Regions from separate parts of the Caenimonas aquaedulcis genome, predicted to be linked through region 4. Evidence: predicted binding sites of a transcription regulator. Region 4 holds the regulator's gene; each other region holds the start of a gene.
What was found. Region 4 encodes sigma-54, which starts transcription at its own class of promoters, with help from an activator protein. Its sites were predicted from a motif close to TGGCANGNAANCTGCTTT; they were not measured.
Positions count from the first base shown of each region.

Region 1 (4,582 bases), 2.5 Mb from region 4:
CAATCGGCGCCGCGGCCATGGCCCTGGTCATGGCCGGCTGCTCCAGCGTTCCCCTGGACCAGCCTCCCGTCGAGGACAAGAAGATCGGCACCTTGCCGCAGCAGCCCGGCGGCGGGGGCACGCAGAGCAAGGTGGAGCCCGTGGTCACCGACAACGCGGGACTCACCAATCTCGGCCCGCAGAACGTCGCGCGCGTGATCCTGTTCGACTACGACAGCTACGTCATCAAGCCCGAATACCAGAGCATCGTCGACGGCCACGCGCGCTGGATGAAGGCCAACCCGTCGCGCAAGCTGAACATCGAAGGGCACACCGATGAGCGCGGCGGCCGCGAATACAACCTGGCCCTCGGCCAGAGGCGCGCCGAGGCCGTGCGCCGCGCGCTGACGCTGCTGGGCGTGCCCGATGCGCAGATGGAGGCCGTGAGCTTCGGCAAGGAAAAACCGGCCGCGATGGGCAGCGATGAATCGGCCTGGGCGCAGAACCGCCGCGCCGAGTTCACGTACCGCTGAAGATGCGCACGATCGCTGCCCTCACCCGCGCGCCGGCCGTTCGCGGCGCACTCGCGGCCGCCGCGGCCGTGCTCTGCCTGGGCGCCAGCACCGGCGCGTCGGCGGCCCTCTTCGAGGACGACGAAGCGCGCCGCGCCATCCTGGACTTGCGCCAGCGCGTCGAGGCGATGCGCATGGCCGGCGAACGCACGGCGGAGGACCAGCGCCAGGAAGCCGCGCAGATGCGCCGTGCCATGCTGGACCTGCAAAACCAGATCGAGCAGCTGCGCGGCGAAGTCGCGCGGCTGACGGGGCAGAACGAGCAGCTGGTGCGCGAACTCGCCGAGGCGCAGCGCCGCCAGCGCGATCTCGCCACGAGCGTCGAGGAACGGCTGCGCAAGGTGGAACCGGCCAAGGTGTCCGTCGACGGACGCGAGTTCATCGCGGATCCGACCGAGGGCCGCGATTTCGAGGCAGCGCTGGCGCTGTTCCGCAAGGGCGACTTCCCCGCGGCGCAGGCCGCATTCGCCGACTTCATCAGGCGCTACCCGCAAAGCGGCTTCCGTCCCACGGCCCTCTTCTGGCTCGGCAACTCGCAGTTCGCCAACCGCGACTACCGCGGCGCCATCGCGAATTTCCGCGCGCTGCTGCAGCAGGCGCCCGACCATCCGCGCGCGCCGGAGGCGGTGCTGTCGATCGCCAACTGCCAGATCGAGCTCAAGGACAACGCCGCGGCGCGCCGCACGCTCGACGAACTCATCAAGGCCTATCCGCAGTCCGAAGCCGCGCAAGCGGCCAAGGAGCGCCTGTCCAAGCTGCGGTGACGCACCTCGACGAAGCCGCCGACCTGCAGCGCCGCTTCGGTGGCCTGGAGCGGCTCTACGGTGTGGCGGGTGCCGGCGCGATGCGTGCGGCGCACGTGGCCGTGGTCGGCATCGGCGGCGTGGGCTCCTGGGCTGCGGAGGCGCTGGCGCGCAGCGGGGTGGGGCGGCTCACGCTGATCGACCTGGACCACGTGGCCGAATCCAACATCAACCGGCAGGTGCATGCACTCGCGGGCACGCTGGGGCAGGCCAAGGTCGAAGCCATGTCGCAGCGCATCGCGCAGATCAATCCGACCTGCCGGGTGCTGGGCATCGAGGAATTCGTCGAGCCGGGCAACTGGCCGGGGCTGCTCCCAGAGGGTGTCACCGCCGTCATCGACGCCTGCGACCAGGTGCACGGCAAGGTGGCCATCGCGGCATGGGCGTTGCAAAGCCGCAGCGCCCTGGTCGTGGTGGGCGCCGCGGGCGGCAAGCGCCTTGCGCACAAGGTCGACGTCGACGACCTCGCCCACACCACGCACGACCCCTTGCTCGCGCAGCTGCGTTATCGCCTTCGCAAGCTCCACGGCGCGCCGCGCGAGGGCAGGAAGATCGGTGTCACGTGCGTCTTCAGCCGTGAGCCCGTGGCCCCGCCCGACCCGTCGTGCGCCATCGAGGGCGACGGCTCGCTCAATTGCCATGGATACGGCTCGGTGGTGAGCGTCACGGCGACCTTCGGGCAGTGCGCCGCGGGTGTCGTGCTCGATCGCATCGCGTCGAGCGCGAAGACGGCCTGACAGCAGGCTATAATCACGGGCTTTGCGGGACGTTAGCTCAGTTGGTAGAGCAGCGGACTTTTAATCCGTTGGTCACAAGTTCGAATCTTGTACGTCCTACCATGATCCTCGAAGGGACGCCTCCCATGGCGTCCCTTTTTTTCGCCTGTCCCGTACGCGCGCGAGGCGGATTTAATCGCGCAAAAGTCCCCCGCCTCGTCATTCGTGTCATTAATCGAGCGCGGAATGTCACGCATCCGATGAAAGGGGCCCGCAGCGCTCCCAAACACCGGCATTCCTCGTGGCACGGCAATTGCGCTACCTCATGGCTTTTTCAATCAACCTACTGGAGAACCTCGATGAAGCGTCAACTGCAACAGGGCTTTACCCTGATCGAACTGATGATCGTTGTCGCGATCATCGGTATCCTGGCCGCGGTGGCATTGCCCGCCTACCAGGACTACACGAAACGCGCCAAGATGTCGGAGGTCGTGCTCGCGGCCTCGGCCTGCCGCACCACCATCACGGAGGTGTACCAATCGGGCAGCACTACGCCGGCCGCCGATGGCTGGGGCTGTGAGTCTTCCTCGCAATCGAGCAAGTACGTCAAGAGCATCCACACGGATTCGAATGGCGTCATCACCGTGGAAGCCACCGGCTTCAACGACACCAACATCGACGACAAGAAGATCACGCTGACGCCCTGGGCGACGGACACGGTCACCTCCGCCGTCCCCGCCAACCTCGGCGGCGCGGTGTTCAAGTGGGTTTGCGGCCCCGCCGCCACCAACGGCGTCCTGCCGAAGTACCTGCCGGGCTCCTGCCGCGGCTAAGCTGACCTGACCGTCAGCCTCGAAGGAGCGGCCTCTGCGGAGGCCGCTTTTTTTTGCGCCGCGAATCCAGCGTGTGGCCGCTCTCCTACACGGGGTCGGTCCTTGCGGCGCCGGGAAGGTGGCATGCCACCGACAAACTGGTGGCGCGAAGCTCAGCAGACTGGGCGCGCAACCACCCGAACACATCAATGACCCTTGTCACATCCCACGGCCAGCGTATCTCCGACGCGGACATCGCCTACTACTTCTCGCGCCATCCTTCCGACGCCCAGGTGGCGAACGACGCCGCGGGCTTCGGTCTCACCGCGGATCAGCTCGCCTACGCCTTGAGCCTCGGGCGCGGGGCCTCCATCAGCGCGTCGATGGTGCGGGGATGGGTCGCGACGCCGGGCAGCGGCTATACGTGGGCGGCGGACGGGACGCTCGCGCACAGCACGACGACCGAGCTCACGCAGCGCCTTTCCGGCACGCTCGATCTCACCGGCCTTGCGGGCCCCCAGACCTTGAAGCTGGATGCCGGCTATGCGGCGGCGCAGGTCAAGGGGCTCCTCACGGGCGGGACCATCGAATCGGACGCCGCTGCGACGGGCAACATGACCGTGACCCTGGCGGATGCGACGCACGGCAACGACCAGCTCACGCTGAAGCTTGCTGCCCCGGGCTCCGCCGACTTCAAGACCATCGATGCGCCGGGCGTCGAAACGCTCGATCTCGTCTCGACCACGACGAGTGCCACGCCGGCGTCCGTCACCAACACGCTCACGCTGTCGACGACCGCGCACACCACGCTGAACATCACCGGCAATGCAGCCCTGGACCTGTCCCCCGGCTGGCAGATCGCCCTGATGTCCGTGAAGACCGTCGCCGCGGCCACGTTCGACGCGGGGCTGCACGTCTACCTGTACGGCAACACCAACGACCTGGCGATCGGCGTGGGCGGCGGCAACGACATCATCGTCGCGGGCTTCGGCAACGACACGATCGCCGCCGGCGCGGGGGACGACATCATTTTCGCGGGCCGCGCATCCGACGTCGTGGATGCGGGCCCCGGCAACGACTGGATTCGCGGCGGACCCGCCAAGGACGTAATGACCGGTGGCGCCGGCGTGGACACCTACGCCTACGTCTATGCCTATGAGTCTTCGGACAGCACGGGCGTGGACATCGTCACGGACTTCACGGGCGGGCCCGGCGGGGACCTGCTCGACTTCACCGCGCTCACGCATGGCGCAGCCACCTTCATGGGCAACGTCAGCGGCGCGGCCGCGGTCGATGCCGCCCTGCACGCTGGCGCGATCCGCGCGGTGTTCGACACGTCCACGTCCCTGCTGCACGTGGACCTCGATGCGAACGGCATGCTGGACGCCACCAACGACATCGCGATCCAACTGACGGGCGTAAGTTCCTCGCTCACCGCGGCGAACTTCATTTTTTGACGGTTGTGCAGCCGGGCCGTTGACGGCGTGAACCCGGCGCGGGACACTGCGCGCCATGAGCTTTCACCTCTACCAGATCGACGAAATCTTCTCCAGCGCCGACGGCACCGTGCAGTTCATCGAACTGGCCGTGGGCAACTTCAACGGGGAGCACCTGCTGGCAGGCCACCCGATCAGCGTGACCTCGAACGGCGTGAAGCACACATTCACGTTTCCAGCGGACCTGCCCAGTGCCGCCACGGC
Region 1 is NZ_JADWYS010000001.1:530,872-535,453, forward strand. Features, by position in the region: gene pal (peptidoglycan-associated lipoprotein Pal) at 1-512, shown strand, start outside; gene ybgF (tol-pal system protein YbgF) at 515-1,315, shown strand; gene I5803_RS02430 (tRNA threonylcarbamoyladenosine dehydratase) at 1,312-2,091, shown strand; tRNA gene I5803_RS02435 (tRNA-Lys) at 2,118-2,193, shown strand; gene I5803_RS02440 (pilin) at 2,430-2,903, shown strand; gene I5803_RS02445 (calcium-binding protein) at 3,092-4,339, shown strand; gene I5803_RS02450 (calcium-binding protein) at 4,395-4,582, shown strand, end outside.
Region 1: the regulator sigma-54 is predicted to act here: its motif matches at 2,373-2,390, upstream of I5803_RS02440 (pilin).

Region 2 (4,582 bases), 560 kb from region 4:
TGCCAACGAGGAGGACGGGGCGAGTCGCGGCTTCGGCCTGGGCCTGTCCATCGTGAGCCGCCTGGTCGCGGTGCTGGGCCTGAAATTCGAAGTCGCCTCGCGGCTCGGCAGGGGGTCGCGCTTTGTCGTCGAACTGCCGGGAGCAGGCGCTGCGGGGCCGGTCACGAAGCGGGAGTGATGCGCAGGGATTGCGCGAAGGCGTGGTGCGGCTGGCGGGGATCGAACCCACGACCCTTGGCTTCGGAGGCCAATACTCTATCCACTGAGCTACAGCCGCGCATGGAACTTGGGTGCAGCGCGCATTATCGCCCATGGCGCCTCCCGCTTTGCGCCGCGCCGGCTCGTGCGATCCCGCCAACCCCTCACAGCTATAATCAAAGGTTGATTTGCAACGCCCCGCCATTTTGAGGACGCCATGAGCGACAGCACGCACGAAGAAGCCCACACCGGCCCAATCAAGACCCCCCAACAGCTCCTGCTCGCGGTGTTTTTCTCGTTCGTCGCCCCGGTGTTCATCATCATCGGGCTCGTGGCGTACGTCGTGTCCGAGAACAAGCCTTCCGGCAGCACGCAGGCCGAAGCCCACGCGCTGGGCGGCGTGACCACCCAGGACCTGGATCGCGGCGTGGCCGAGCGCATCCGCAAGGTGGGCATGGTCGAGATCCGTGACGCCAACCGTCCGCTCAAGAGCGGCGAGGACGTCTTCAAGGCCCAGTGCACCACCTGCCATTCCACCGGCGCCGCCGGCGCGCCCAAGCTGGCGGACGCCGCCGCATGGGGCCCTCGCATCCGCACCGGCTTCGAAGCACTGGTTAATTCCGCGCTGCACGGCAAGGGTGCGATGCCCGCGCAGGGCGGCGGCGATTTCGACGATGTCGAAGTGGCGCGTGCCGTGGCCTACCTGGCCAATGCCGGCGGCGCGAAGTTCGCGGAGCCGAAGGCGCCGGCCGCGCCCGTCCAGGCGTCGGCTGCTTCCGGTGCCGCGATGGTGCAAACCTCGGTGCCTGCCGCCGCGGCGGCTCCTGCTGCTGCGGCCGCACCTGCCCCCACGACTGTCGTGGCAGCAGCTCCCGCTGCTGCCGCACCCCAGGCAGCTGCCGGCGGCGCGGGCGAGGCGCTCTACAAGCAAGCCTGCTTCGCGTGCCACGCCACGGGCGCCGCGAATGCTCCCAGGTTCGGCGACAAGGCCGCGTGGGCGCCGCGCATCAAGACGGGCCTCCCCGCCCTCGTGAAGAGCGTCCTCGCCGGCAAGGGGGCCATGCCCCCCAAGGGCGGTACCGCAGCCCCCGAAGCGGATATCCGCGCGGCGGTGGAATACATGGTGAACGCCGCCAAATAATTCGGCGGCGCATCGAACACAAGGCCGGTCTGTGACCGGCCTTGTCGTTTCAGGCGGCGGCTTTAGCGGCTGCGGGGCTTGCGATGAATCCAAAGCGCACCGGCAATTCGCTGGACTGCACCTCGGCGGGTGTCCATCGGCCCTGCTCGATCGCCTCGGCCGCCTGCGCGACGTCGAGCGTATGCACCAGGCCGAAGCCCACGTCGCAGTCGAAATAGAGTCGCCCGGCTTCATCCGTGAAGCACGCATGGGGCACGGCAGCTCTGCCCGTGTGCGCACTCACCGAAAAGTCCGCGTCGATCCTCCAGATGAAGGGCGCCGCTTCGAGTTCCACGTAGACGCGCTGCGGGCCGTTCTGGAAGAACCACTGGCCCCGGTCGTCGTGGTCGTAGTTGCGGTGGATGAATTCCACCAGCTTTTCATGGCGCAGCAGCGATCCCTTGCTTTGGGGAAACGGGCCCGCGGCCTGCATCCGGTCATCGCGCATGTACCAGTTGCCGCGCGCGTCGAGTCCGAGCCAACCGTAGCAGTGCGGCACGTTGGGCCACTTGGCGAGGGCCTGCCTGACGATGTCATCCATCCTCGAATTATCCGGCGGGCGCCATAAAAAAGGCGCCGCATGCGGCGCCTTGCAAACAACACATCCGACAAGGATGAGCCGAACAAATTCGATTCTGGGTTTTCTTGGTTTGTCTCCTCGGTCCCTCGCCCTCGCTGACCTGTGGGGGCCCGCAGTCGAGTGCACGCACTGTACCTGCCCGCACTTCGATAGTGCATCGGGACTTTCCCACCCTGCGTTCTCGTCCCCTGTGCCCGCTGCTGGTGCTATTCGTAAGAACACGTAGCTTCTGGCACGACTTATGCACTCCCGCTCCCACGTTGGGAAATTCCGAAGGACACACTCCATGCGCTTCGCCGCACCTCTCGTCGCAATCGTCGCCTGCCTGTGCCTCCACGGCGCGGCCTGGAGCCAGGCGGCCGCACCCGCATCCGCCCCCGAACCTGCGAGCGTCGCGTCGTCACCGGTGACGCTCGCACCTGCCGATGCCGTCCCCGCCGCCAGCGCTGTCGCGAAGCCCGCATCGGCCCCAGCGCCCGCGCCACTCACGCACCCGACGCTGGTGGGCACGGACACCATCAATGGCGCGGACACTGCGTGGATGATGACGTCCACCGCTTTGGTGCTTCTCATGACACTGCCGGGCATCGCGCTCTTCTACGCCGGCATGGTGCGCAAGAAGAGTGTCATCAACACCATGGCAAGCGTCGTCGCGATTACCGGGCTGGTCAGCATGCTTTGGTACACGGTGGGCTATTCGTGGGCATTCACGCCCGGCAACGGCTTCATCGGCGGCAACTCGCGCCTCTGGTTCAGCGGCATGGAATACCTGAAGGACGCGGGCAAGGTCGTCGTGAGCCATGTCGCGCCCAACATCCCCGAGTCGGTCTATTCCATGTTCCAGCTCACCTTCGCGATCATCACGGCCGCGCTCGTGGTCGGCTCGTTCGTGGAGCGCATGAAGTTCTCCGCGATGCTGTGGTTCATCGCACTGTGGTCGATGTTCGTCTACGCGCCGATCGCGCACTGGGTGTGGGAGCCGGGCGGCTGGCTCGCGCAGATGGGTGCGCTCGATTTCGCGGGCGGCTCCGTCGTGCACATCAACGCGGGCATCTCCGGCCTGGTCTGCGCGTACTTCCTCGGGCCGCGCCGCGGCTACGGCCGCGAGGCGTTCGAGCCCTTCAACCTCGGCCTCACCATGGCAGGCGCCGGCATGCTGTGGGTCGGCTGGTTCGGCTTCAATGCCGGCTCCGCCGTGGCCGCCGACGGCCGCGCGGGCATGGCGATGCTGGTCACACACATCGCGGCCGCGGCCGGCGCGATGGCCTGGATGTTTGGCGAGTGGGTGATCCGAAGCCGCCCATCCTTGCTCGGGTTGTGCTCGGGCCTCGTCGCGGGACTCGTGGCGATCACGCCCGCGTCGGGATTCGTCACGCCCTCTTCGGCGCTCGTGATCGGCGTGGTCGCGGGTCTCGCGTGCTACTGGGGCGCTACCGCGCTCAAGCGCTTGCTGCGCGCCGACGATTCGCTCGACGTCTTCGGTGTCCACGGCATCGGCGGCATCGTGGGCTGCCTGATGACCGGCCTGCTTGCCAACAAGGGCGTGTCCGGTGTCGAGGGCAGCGTGCTGGTGCAGGCCATCGACGCGGGCGCTGTCCTCCTCTATAGCGGCGGCATGACGGCGGTCCTGCTGCTCCTCACCAAGTGGATTGTCGGCCTGCGCGTGGAAGAGAACGCAGAGCTGACCGGGCTGGACATCTCGCAGCACCGCGAGCGCATCACCACCTGATGCGGGCCCCCTGAACATCGCAAGGAGCTCTTCATGCTGGTCAGCCAGAAACTTGCCATTGCCGCCCACCTGCACGTGCTGCTGAGGCGCAAGACGGGCCGCGTGACGGACACGGAGTGGATGGCGGTGAACCTGGAGTACGCGATGGAAGTCATCCGCTTCGCGCGTGCCAAGGCCCTGGAGGATGGGCACGACGAACTGAACGAATGGGCCGACAAGCTCGAACTCGCGGTGCTCGAGCCGACGCCCGAGAAGCGCGTGCCCCTGGCCCAGACCGCGGCGCAACTGCTGCGCGAGCGCTCCGCTGCGCCGCCGCCGTCGCCCGCGGATCTGCCCTCGTCCTACGTGGGGCGCATGCGCTAGCGCGCCGCGTCGCGCAGGATCCAGCCCGCGGCCTTCTCGGCCATCATCAGCGTGGGTGAGTTGGTGTTGCCGCTCGTGATGGTGGGCATCGCTCCCGCATCGACGACGCGCAGCCCGGCCACGCCGCGCACGCGCAATTGCGAATCGAGCACCGCCATGGCGTCGCCGTCCGCGCCCATCTTCGTGGTGCCCACCGGATGGAAGATGGTGGTGGCGATGTCACCGGCGAGCGTCGCAAGCTCTTCGTCGCCCTGGTACTGGGTGCCGGGCTTCCACTCCTGCGGCTCGTATTTCGCGAGCGCGGGCTGGGCCACGATGCGGCGCGTCACCCGCAGCGAATCCGCCGCCACCTTCCGGTCTTCCGGCGTGCTGAGGTAATTGGGCGCGATGGCTGGCGCATCCTGGAAGCGCGGGCTCCTGATGCGCACGCTGCCGCGGCTCGTCGGATTCAGGTTGCACACGCTCGCGGTGAAGGCATTGAACGCATGCAGCGGCTCACCGAAGGCGTCGAGGCTGAGCGGCTGCACGTGGT
Region 2 is NZ_JADWYS010000001.1:2,493,664-2,498,245, reverse strand. Features, by position in the region: gene I5803_RS12070 (sensor histidine kinase) at 1-178, shown strand, start outside; tRNA gene I5803_RS12065 (tRNA-Arg) at 202-277, opposite strand; gene I5803_RS12060 (c-type cytochrome) at 416-1,339, shown strand; gene I5803_RS12055 (DUF2946 family protein) at 1,389-1,919, opposite strand; gene I5803_RS12050 (ammonium transporter) at 2,245-3,687, shown strand; gene I5803_RS12045 (hypothetical protein) at 3,721-4,050, shown strand; gene I5803_RS12040 (GMC family oxidoreductase) at 4,047-4,582, opposite strand, start outside.
Region 2: the regulator sigma-54 is predicted to act here: its motif matches at 2,189-2,206, upstream of I5803_RS12050 (ammonium transporter).

Region 3 (4,582 bases), 140 kb from region 4:
CGACGTTGCCGCAGGCCGGGGTGATCGCCACGAGGCCGGCGACGGCGCCGGACGCGGCACCCAGCATCGAAGCCTTGCCCTTGGACAGCGCCTCACCGGCGCACCACGCCAGCACGGCGGCGGCCGTGGCGGAGAAGGTGTTCATGAAGGCGAGGACGGCGGTATTGCCGGCTTCGAGCGCGGAGCCCGCGTTGAAGCCGAACCAGCCCACCCACAGCAGCGAAGCGCCGACCATCGTGAGCGTCAGGCTGTGCGGGGCCATGGATTCCTTGCCGTAGCCCGTCCGTTTGCCGATGACGTAGGCACCCACGAGACCGGCGACGGCCGCGTTGATGTGCACCACGGTGCCGCCCGCGAAGTCCAGCGCGCCCCATTGCCAGATCAGGCCGGCTTTGGCGTTCAGGCCGTCCACCACGTCCTTGGCGGTGTAGGCGTCCGGGCCCATCCAGAACCAGACCATGTGCGCGATCGGCGCATAGCTGAAGGTGAACCACAGGACCATGAACAGCAGCATCGCCGAGAACTTGATGCGCTCGGCGAAGGCGCCGATGATCAGGCAGCAGGTGATGGCCGCGAACGTGGCCTGGAACGCCATGAACAGCAGCTCGGGGATGACGACGCCCTTGCTGAAGGTGGCCCCCATCGCGAACTCGCCCTTGGCGGGATCGAACAGGCCCTTCATGAAGAGGCGGTCGAAGCCGCCGATGAAGCTGTTGCCCTCCGTGAACGCGAGGCTGTAGCCGTAGATGCACCACAGCACGACGATCAGCGAGAAGGTGACGAACACCTGCATCAGCACCGACAGCATGTTCTTGCTGCGCACGAGGCCGCCGTAGAAGAGGGCCAGGCCCGGGATCGACATCATGATGACCAGCAAGGTCGCCACGATCATCCAGGAGACGTCGCCCTTGTTGGGGACGGCGGCGGGGGGAGCGGATGCCGCGGCTGCGGGTGCCGCTGCGGCGGCGGGCGCCGAGGCGGCTGCTGCCGCGGCGGGTGCCGCAGCGGCGGAGGCCGTGGTGGCCGCGGGTTCGGGCGCGCTGGCCGCGGGCGCCTGCGCGAGCGCGGCGCCGCCTGCCAGCAGGCCCAGGGCGAGGCCCAGGGAAGCGAGAAGCTTTCTCATGTTTGTCTCTTTTCGTGGGGTGGTGGGCCTAGAGGGCTTCCTTGCCGGTCTCGCCGGTGCGGATGCGGACAACCTGCTCGAGGTTGTAGACGAAGATCTTCCCGTCGCCGATCTTGCCGGTGCGGGCCGCCGCTTCCACGGCTTCGATGACGCGGTCGACCAGGTCGTCGGCCACTGCCGCCTCGATCTTGACCTTCGGCAGGAAGTCCACGACGTATTCCGCGCCGCGGTACAGCTCGGTGTGGCCCTTCTGGCGGCCGAAGCCCTTGACCTCGGTCACCGTGATGCCCTGCACGCCGATGCCGGAGAGGGCTTCACGCACCTCATCCAGCTTGAACGGTTTGATGATTGCCGTGACGAGTTTCATGTCTGCTCCTTGGAGGGCGGCTTCAGAAGCTGTACTTGACGCCGAGCACGAGGCCCGTGCGTCCGGTGAACTTGCCCGACGGGGTGAAGTACATCGTGTCGTCGGCATCCGTCGCGACGACCGCGGCGGTGGCGGAGATGCCGTTGCCGAAGTCCTTGCCGAGGGTGATGGAGTAGTCCGTGTACGAGGCGGCGGACGTGTTCTTGATCTTCTGGTAGCCCACGTGCGGCACGACGGACCAGCCGCTGCCCAGGTCGAACGTTGCGCTGCCGTCGATGTAGTAGCTGCCCTTGCTGTCGAAGAACCCGAAGGTGTCGGTCAGCGAGTGCGAGTACTTGAGGGTCGCCGGACCGTAGGTGCCGGCGATGTAGACCTCGGTGGTGTTCGGGCTCACGGCCAGGTTGGCGCTCGGGTACTGGTAGCGCAGCACGCCGACGTCGTAGCCGATCGGGCCCGCGGTGCCCTTGTAGCCGCCATAGATGTCCCATTCGACCGATGCGTCGCCGCCGGCATCCTTGATCCACTTGATGCTGGACAGCCAGGTGCCCAGGTAGAAGCCGCTCTTGTGGGAGAAGTCGATGCCGCCCTGGATGGCAGGCTTCAGGCGCGACTGCGAAATGCCGCGGTAGCGGTAGTCGGTGACGGCGCCCACGTTATAGGAGAGCGTGTAGTCCGGCTCCGGGGCAGCGGGAGCCGCGGCCTGGGCGAATGCGCCGGTGCCCGACAGGGCCATGGCCGCCAGAATCATTTGTTGGGTCGTCTTGAATGCCACTGAGTTCTCCTGATGAAAGAAAGGGATGAACTCAGCCTAAGCAGGACGCGTGCCATAAGTCACAAGCACGGGGCTGTGCGTCGGCCTGATGGAAGGCGGCGCCGTTATGCGGATTCGGACATGTAGCAGGGCCGGATTGCACCGCCATGGTGCCGATAGCTGGATTGGCTGCACCAACGATAAACACGCACCCGGATGGGGAGGAAAACAACAATGAGCCTGTCTTTGGTGCAGAGCCGCGCACAGGTCGCGCTCGAAGCCGCGGCGGTGACCGTGGAAGTCCACCTCGCCAACGGCCTGCCCAGCTTCACGCTGGTGGGCCTGGCGGACGTCGAAGTGAAGGAAGCGCGCGAGCGGGTGCGCTCGGCGCTGCAGAACTGCGGGCTGGAGTTTCCGCACAACAAGCGGATCACGGTCAACCTCGCGCCGGCCGACCTGCCCAAGGACTCGGGCCGCTTCGACCTGCCGATCGCGCTGGGCATCCTCGCCGCAAGCGGGCAGGTGTCGGCGTCGCGCCTTGCGGGCTGGGAATTCGCGGGTGAGCTGTCCTTGTCCGGCGAACTGCGGCCGGTGCGCGGGGCGCTCGCCATGAGCGTCGCTCTCTACACCGCGGGTGCCAGCACCCGCCTCGTGCTTCCACCCGGGAGCGCCGAGGAAGCGGCGCTGGTGCCCGGCGCGCGCGTGTACCGCGCGAAACACCTTCTGGATGTCGTGCGGCAGTTTCCCCCCGAAGGCGAAGCCGAAGCAAGCGAAGGATGGAGCCAGGTCGTGACCGACGTGAAAGCGGGGGAGGAGACCGGCCTGGACCTCGCCGACGTGAAGGGGCACGCCGGCGCCAAGCGCGCCCTGGAGATCGCCGCGGCGGGCGGACACAGCATGCTGCTGATGGGACCGCCCGGCTCCGGCAAGTCGATGCTGGCGCAGCGTTTCGCGGGCCTGCTGCCCGCGATGACTGTGGACGAAGCTTTGGAGAGCGCCGCCGTCGCGAGTTTGTCGGGCCGTTTTTCGCTGGAGCGCTGGGCGGTGCGCCCGACCTGCGCGCCGCATCATTCGGCGAGCGCGGTTGCGCTGGTCGGCGGCGGATCGCCGCCGCGACCGGGCGAGATCTCGCTCGCGCATCATGGCGTGCTCTTCCTCGACGAGCTGCCGGAATTTCCGCGCGCCGCACTGGAAGCTTTGCGAGAACCGCTGGAGACGGGACACATCACGATCGCGCGCGCCGCGCGCCGCGCGGAATTCCCCGCACGCTTCCAGTTCGTCGGCGCGATGAACCCCTGCCCGTGCGGCTTCCTCGGCGCGCCGCACAAGGCCTGCCGCTGCACGCCCGATCAGGTCTCGCGCTACCAGGGCAAGCTGAGCGGGCCGCTGCTGGACCGCATCGACCTGCATGTGGAGGTGCCCTCGCTGCCGGCGCAGCAATTGCTGGAAGCGCCGCCGGGCGAGTCGACGGTTGCGATCCGCGCGCGCTGCGCAGCCGCGCGCGCGCTGGCCATGCAGCGGCAAGGCAAGGCCAACCACGCGTTGCAGGGCAAGGAGATCGACCAGCATGCGCGGCTCGCCGAGGCCGCCGGGATATTCCTGCAGACGGCGTCCGCCCGCCTGGGATGGAGCGCGCGATCGACGCATCGCGTGCTGAAGGTCGCGCGCACCGTGGCCGACCTCGCGGGCAGCGCGCAGACGGAAGTCGCGCATGTCGCGGAAGCGGTGCAGTACCGCAGGGGATTGACCGCGCACGCGTAGCGCGCAACGCTCACTGTGTGAGCGAGGACGACAGTTGCAAACCGCGTTGGGCAAGCAGGCGCTGCAAATGCAGCACCAACCGCGTGGCGATCCCCCGGCGCCGGAAGCCGGGCTCGACCATCAGGGAGCAAACGCGCGCATCCTGGTCCCCCAGACGTTCGGCAAGCGCCATGCCCACCATCGTGCCACCCGCCATGGCCGAGACGCCCAGCAGTTCACCGGTGAGCGCCGCCAGCCCTGCGCTGCCGGGCGCAAGCGAGGGAAAAGTGAGACTGGCATAGGGCGCCAATGATTCGGGTGTGAGTTGGAACACCTGCTGATACCGCACGATGGAATCGCGCACGGGCAGCCCCGCCGGCGGCACGGGCATGGCCTGGTGCGGATGGCCGCTAGGTGCCTTGGGGCGTACCGTCACCAAGCTGTCGCGCCCGGGTAATTTGACCAGGCACTGGATGTCTTCGGCCTGCAAACCGAGTGCACGAGGCTGACGCACTCGGGGCAATACCGCCACGTCGAACAACTCGTCGAGGGGCTCCGGGAGATCCAGTTGATGCAGCACGGCGCCCGTATTCAGGTCGAT
Region 3 is NZ_JADWYS010000001.1:2,908,964-2,913,545, reverse strand. Features, by position in the region: gene I5803_RS13985 (ammonium transporter) at 1-1,123, opposite strand, end outside; gene glnK (P-II family nitrogen regulator) at 1,152-1,490, opposite strand; gene I5803_RS13975 (TorF family putative porin) at 1,513-2,262, opposite strand; gene I5803_RS13970 (YifB family Mg chelatase-like AAA ATPase) at 2,476-4,002, shown strand; gene I5803_RS22255 (TIGR03032 family protein) at 4,013-4,582, opposite strand, start outside.
Region 3: the regulator sigma-54 is predicted to act here: its motif matches at 2,300-2,317, upstream of I5803_RS13975 (TorF family putative porin).

Region 4 (4,582 bases):
TCGATCGGCCCGTTCCACATCGGCACGCGACGCGACTCTTTCAGCCGCATGCGGGTGGGCAGCTTCAGGTCGGGCGTGAGCACCCACGCGGTCCAGCCGGAATAGTTCTTTTTCCAGTGCGAAGCGAGCTGGGCGAAGAAATCGCCGCCGTCCTCCGTCTCCGCGCGCTCGCGCCCGCCTTGCGACTTGCCCGCGACACCGGCCGTCTCGATCCGCTCGCCATACGGCGGGTTTACCAGCATCACGCCGGGCGTCTCGCTCGGCGGCATGCGCTGCAGGGCGTCGCCGCCGCGCAGCTGCACCGTGTCGGCCACGCCGCCGCGCTCCGCGTTGCGCTGCGCGAAGTCGACCATGCGAAACGCGACGTCGCTGCCGAACACCGGCACGGGCGACGGACGCTGCATCTCGCGCGCTTCTTCCCACAGCGCCTTCCACACATGCGCCTGGAAAGGCAGCAGGCGTTCGAAGCCGAAGCGCCGCAGGAAGCCCGGCGCGATGTTGCACGCGACCTGCGCGGCCTCGATCGCGATGGTGCCGCTGCCGCAGCACGGGTCGTACAGCGGCACGCTCGCGTCCCAGCCGCTCGCGGCGATCATCGCGGCGGCCAGCGTCTCCTTCAGCGGCGCCTCGCCCTTGTCCTCGCGCCAGCCGCGCTTGAAGAGCGGCTCGCCGGAGGTGTCGATGTAGAGCGTCGCGTGGTCGCTCGTCAGGTGCGCATACACGCGCACGTGCGGCCACTGCACGTCGACGCTCGGCCGCTCGCCGCTCTTGTGGCGGAAGCGGTCCGCCACGGCGTCCTTGATCTTGAGGCCCGCGAAGTTCAGGCTCTTGAGCGGGCTGTGCTGCGCGGTCACCTCCACCTTGAAGGTCTCGCGCGGCGTGAACCAGATTTCCCACGCGACGGCGGAGGCCGCCTCGTAGAGGTCCTGCTCGTTGCGATAGGGCGTGTGCGACAGCTGCACCAGCACGCGCTGCGCGAGACGGCTGTGCAGGTTCAGCCGCATCGCCTCGCGCCAGGACGCGCGCACCGACACGCCGCCGCGCCCCGTCAGCAGGTCGTCCCCGGCGAGGCCGGTGAGGCGGTGCACCTCGTCGGCGAGGAAGCCCTCGACGCCGGCGGCGCAGGGCAAAAACAGCTGGAGGGCGTTCAAAGGGCTTTTCTCAGGTTGGCGGGCGCGATGCGCAGCGCCTCGCGGTATTTCGCGACAGTGCGGCGCGCGCACTCGATGCCCTGCTCTTTCAGCATCTCGGAGATCTGGCTGTCCGACAACGGTTTCTTCACGCTCTCGGAGGCGACGAACTGTTTGATGAGCGCGCGCACCGCGGTGCTCGACGCGTTGCCACCCGTCTCGGTGCCGAGCGCCGAGCCGAAGAAATACTTCAGCTCGAAGGTGCCGTAGGGCGTCGCCATGTACTTGGCCGTGGTGACGCGGCTGATCGTGGATTCGTGCAGCCCGAGTTCGTCCGCGATCTCGCGCAGCACCAGCGGCCGCATCGCGAGCTCGCCGTGCACGAAGAAGTTCTTCTGCCGCTCGACGATGGCGTTGGACACGCGAAGGATGGTGTCGAAGCGCTGCTGGATGTTCTTGATGAACCAGCGCGCCTCCTGCAGGCGCTGCTGCAGCGCCTGGTGACCCTCGCCCTTGTGGGCCTTGAGCGCGCCCGCGTAGATGTCGTGCACGCGCAGCCGCGGCATCACGTCGGGATTGAGCTGCACGCGGAAGCGGAACTGCGGCGCGCGGCCCGTCTTGGTCACGAGCACGTCGGGGATCACGATGTTGCGCTCGACGTCCACGAAGCGGCGGCCGGGCTTGGGCTCCAGGCGCGTGATGAGGCCGATCGCGGCCTTCACCTGCGCCTCCGTGTCGCCGCACAGCTGCACGAGGCGCTTCACGTCGCGGCGCGCCAGCAGCTCCATCGGATGGCCGCAGATGCGCAGCGCCGTCTCGCAGGCGGGCGGCGCGGCGCCTGCGGCCAGGATCGCGCGCAGTTGCAGCGACAGGCATTCGCCCAGCGAGCGGGCGCCTACACCCGCCGGCTCCAGGTGGTGCAGCAGGTTCAGGGCGACCGTGAAGCGGTGGACGAGCTCTTCCTGCTGCTCCAGGTCCTGTGGCGCGAGGCTCGCGGCGAGCGACTCGATCGATTCGTCCAGATAGCCGTCGTCGTTGAGCGACTCGATGAGAAAGCGCAGCGCAAAGCGGTCCTCCTCGCACAGGCGCATGGACAGCGCCTGGCGGTGCAGGTGCGTCTGCAGCGACTCGTTGCCGCGCGCGAGGTCCGTGGCGTCGACGTCTTCGCCGCCCAGGTTGTTCTTGCGCGCCGGCGCGTCGCCGCCCCATTCGCCGTCGTCGGGAACGACCTCGGTGCTGCCGTCGCCGTCCCAGTCGTTCATTTCCGTGTCGGCGGTGGCGGTCGTCTCGCTGTCGGCGGAGCTGCTCGCGGCGGTCTCCGAAGAGGTGCCGGTGTAATCGGCGAATTCGGTTTCGCCCGCGCCGGACTCCTCGACGGCGGGCGCATCGGCCTGCGCCAGCCCGAACTCCTCGCGCGGCGCCTCTTCCTGCGTGACTTCCAGGAAGGGGTTGTCGTCGAGCATCTGCTCGACTTCCTGGGAGAGCTCGAGCGTGGAGAGCTGCAGCAGGCGGATCGACTGCTGGAGTTGGGGCGTCAGCGCGAGATGCTGCGAGACGCGGAGGGAAAGCCCTTGCTTCATGGAAGTAACCGAAGCGGAGAGCTACATCCGGAAGTGCTCGCCGAGATAGACGCGCCGCACGTCGGCGTTGTTGACGATCTCGGATGGCGTGCCCTGCGCGAGCACATGGCCGTCGCTGATGATGTACGCGTGGTCGCAGATGCCCAGCGTTTCGCGCACGTTGTGGTCGGTGATCAGAACGCCGATGCCGCGCGACTTGAGGAAGCCGATGATGCGCTGGATCTCGATCACCGCGATCGGGTCGATCCCCGCGAAGGGCTCGTCCAGCAGGATGAAGCGCGGCTGCGTCGCGAGGGCGCGCGCGATCTCCACGCGGCGCCGCTCGCCGCCGGACAGCGCGAGCGCCGGCGAATCGCGCAGATGGTCCACGCGCAGGTCCTGCAGGAGCGCGGTGAGGCGCTTGTCGATCTCGGCGCGCGTGAGCGGCTGGCCCGCGGCGTCGCGTTGCAGCTCCAGCACGGCGCGCACGTTCTCCGCCACGTTGAGCTTGCGGAAGATCGAAGCTTCCTGCGGCAGGTAGGACAGGCCCAGGCGCGAACGCCGGTGGATCGGCATGTGCTCGACGGACTTGCCATCGATCGAGATCTCGCCGGCGTCGGCGCGAACGAGGCCGACGATCATGTAGAACGAGGTCGTCTTGCCGGCGCCGTTGGGGCCGAGCAGCCCGACGACCTCGCCCTTGGCGACATCCAGCGACACGTCCTTCACGACCTTGCGGCTGCCGTAGGTCTTTTGCAGGTGGCGCGCCTGCAGGCGGCTGGGCCCCGTAGGCGGCGCGGCGGTCCGCGCGTCCGGCATCACGGCGCTCACTTGCGCGTCCCGTCGAAGGTGGTGCTGGGCCGCAGTTGGGCCGGCGGTTGCGCGGCCGGAGCCGCGGCGGCCGAGGCCCCCGGGCGCGGCGACAGCACCGCGCGCACCCGCCCGCCGACGGCGGCACTCGCAGGCCCGCCGTCGACGGTGAACACGTCGTTGCTGTTGTCGTAGACGATCAGGCTGCCGACCATCTCGTCGGCCAGCGCGGCGCCCCGATAGCGCCTCAACTCCGCGCGCTTGACGAACTTCACCTTGTCGGCCTTGCCGTCGTATTCGATGGTTTCACCCTCGCCCTCGATGAATTCGTCCACGCCCTCGCGCTTCTGGCGGTAGTAGGCGAGCTTGCCGGGCTCGGACGTGACGACGCCGTACTGGTAGCCCTCCGCGTCCTGGCGCACGTCGATGCGGGCGCCCCGGATCACGAGCGTGCCCTTGGTCGCCACCACGCGGCCCGTAAAGACGCTGGTCTGCTTGAGGTCGTCGTAGCGCAGGGCGTCGGCCTCGATGTTCATGGGCTTGGCCTTGTCCGCCTTCTCGGCGCGGGCGGTGCCACCGCCAAGAGCCAGGGCCAGGGCGAGCAGGAGGGGGACGTAGGGTTGTTTCATAGAGGCATGAATCTTGCTGGCATTGTATCGGGCCCGGTTGGCGGACCCAAGCAAAAAGCCCGCATGGCGGGCTTTTTGCTTGGGCTTTTGCTGACGAGGGAGTTACCTGGCCTTGCGCGACTCGGCAATGAGGTAGTCCACGACCTGGAGCGCGCGGTCCATGTTCTGCGCGAGGTCGCCATCGGTGTAGTACCGGCCGGCCACGCCCAGCGCCGGGACGGCCGCGACCTTGTAGGCATCCGCCAGCTCGATCGCGCGGCGCACCTTGCCGGTGACGCCGAAGGAGCCGTAGATTTCCTGGAAGCGCGCCTTGTCCAGCCCCTGCTTGCCCGCCCATTCGAGGATGAACGCCGGCTGGTGCACGGGCACGTGCTCGGTATGGATGGAATTGAAGACCTTGCCGTGCAGGTCGAGGCGGTTCATCGCTTCGAGCGTGTAGTAGAGGCGCTGCTGG
Region 4 is NZ_JADWYS010000001.1:3,050,196-3,054,777, reverse strand. Features, by position in the region: gene I5803_RS14635 (THUMP domain-containing class I SAM-dependent RNA methyltransferase) at 1-1,151, opposite strand, end outside; gene I5803_RS14630 (RNA polymerase factor sigma-54) at 1,148-2,710, opposite strand; gene lptB (LPS export ABC transporter ATP-binding protein) at 2,732-3,508, opposite strand; gene lptA (lipopolysaccharide transport periplasmic protein LptA) at 3,517-4,128, opposite strand; gene I5803_RS14615 (thiol:disulfide interchange protein DsbA/DsbL) at 4,231-4,582, opposite strand, start outside.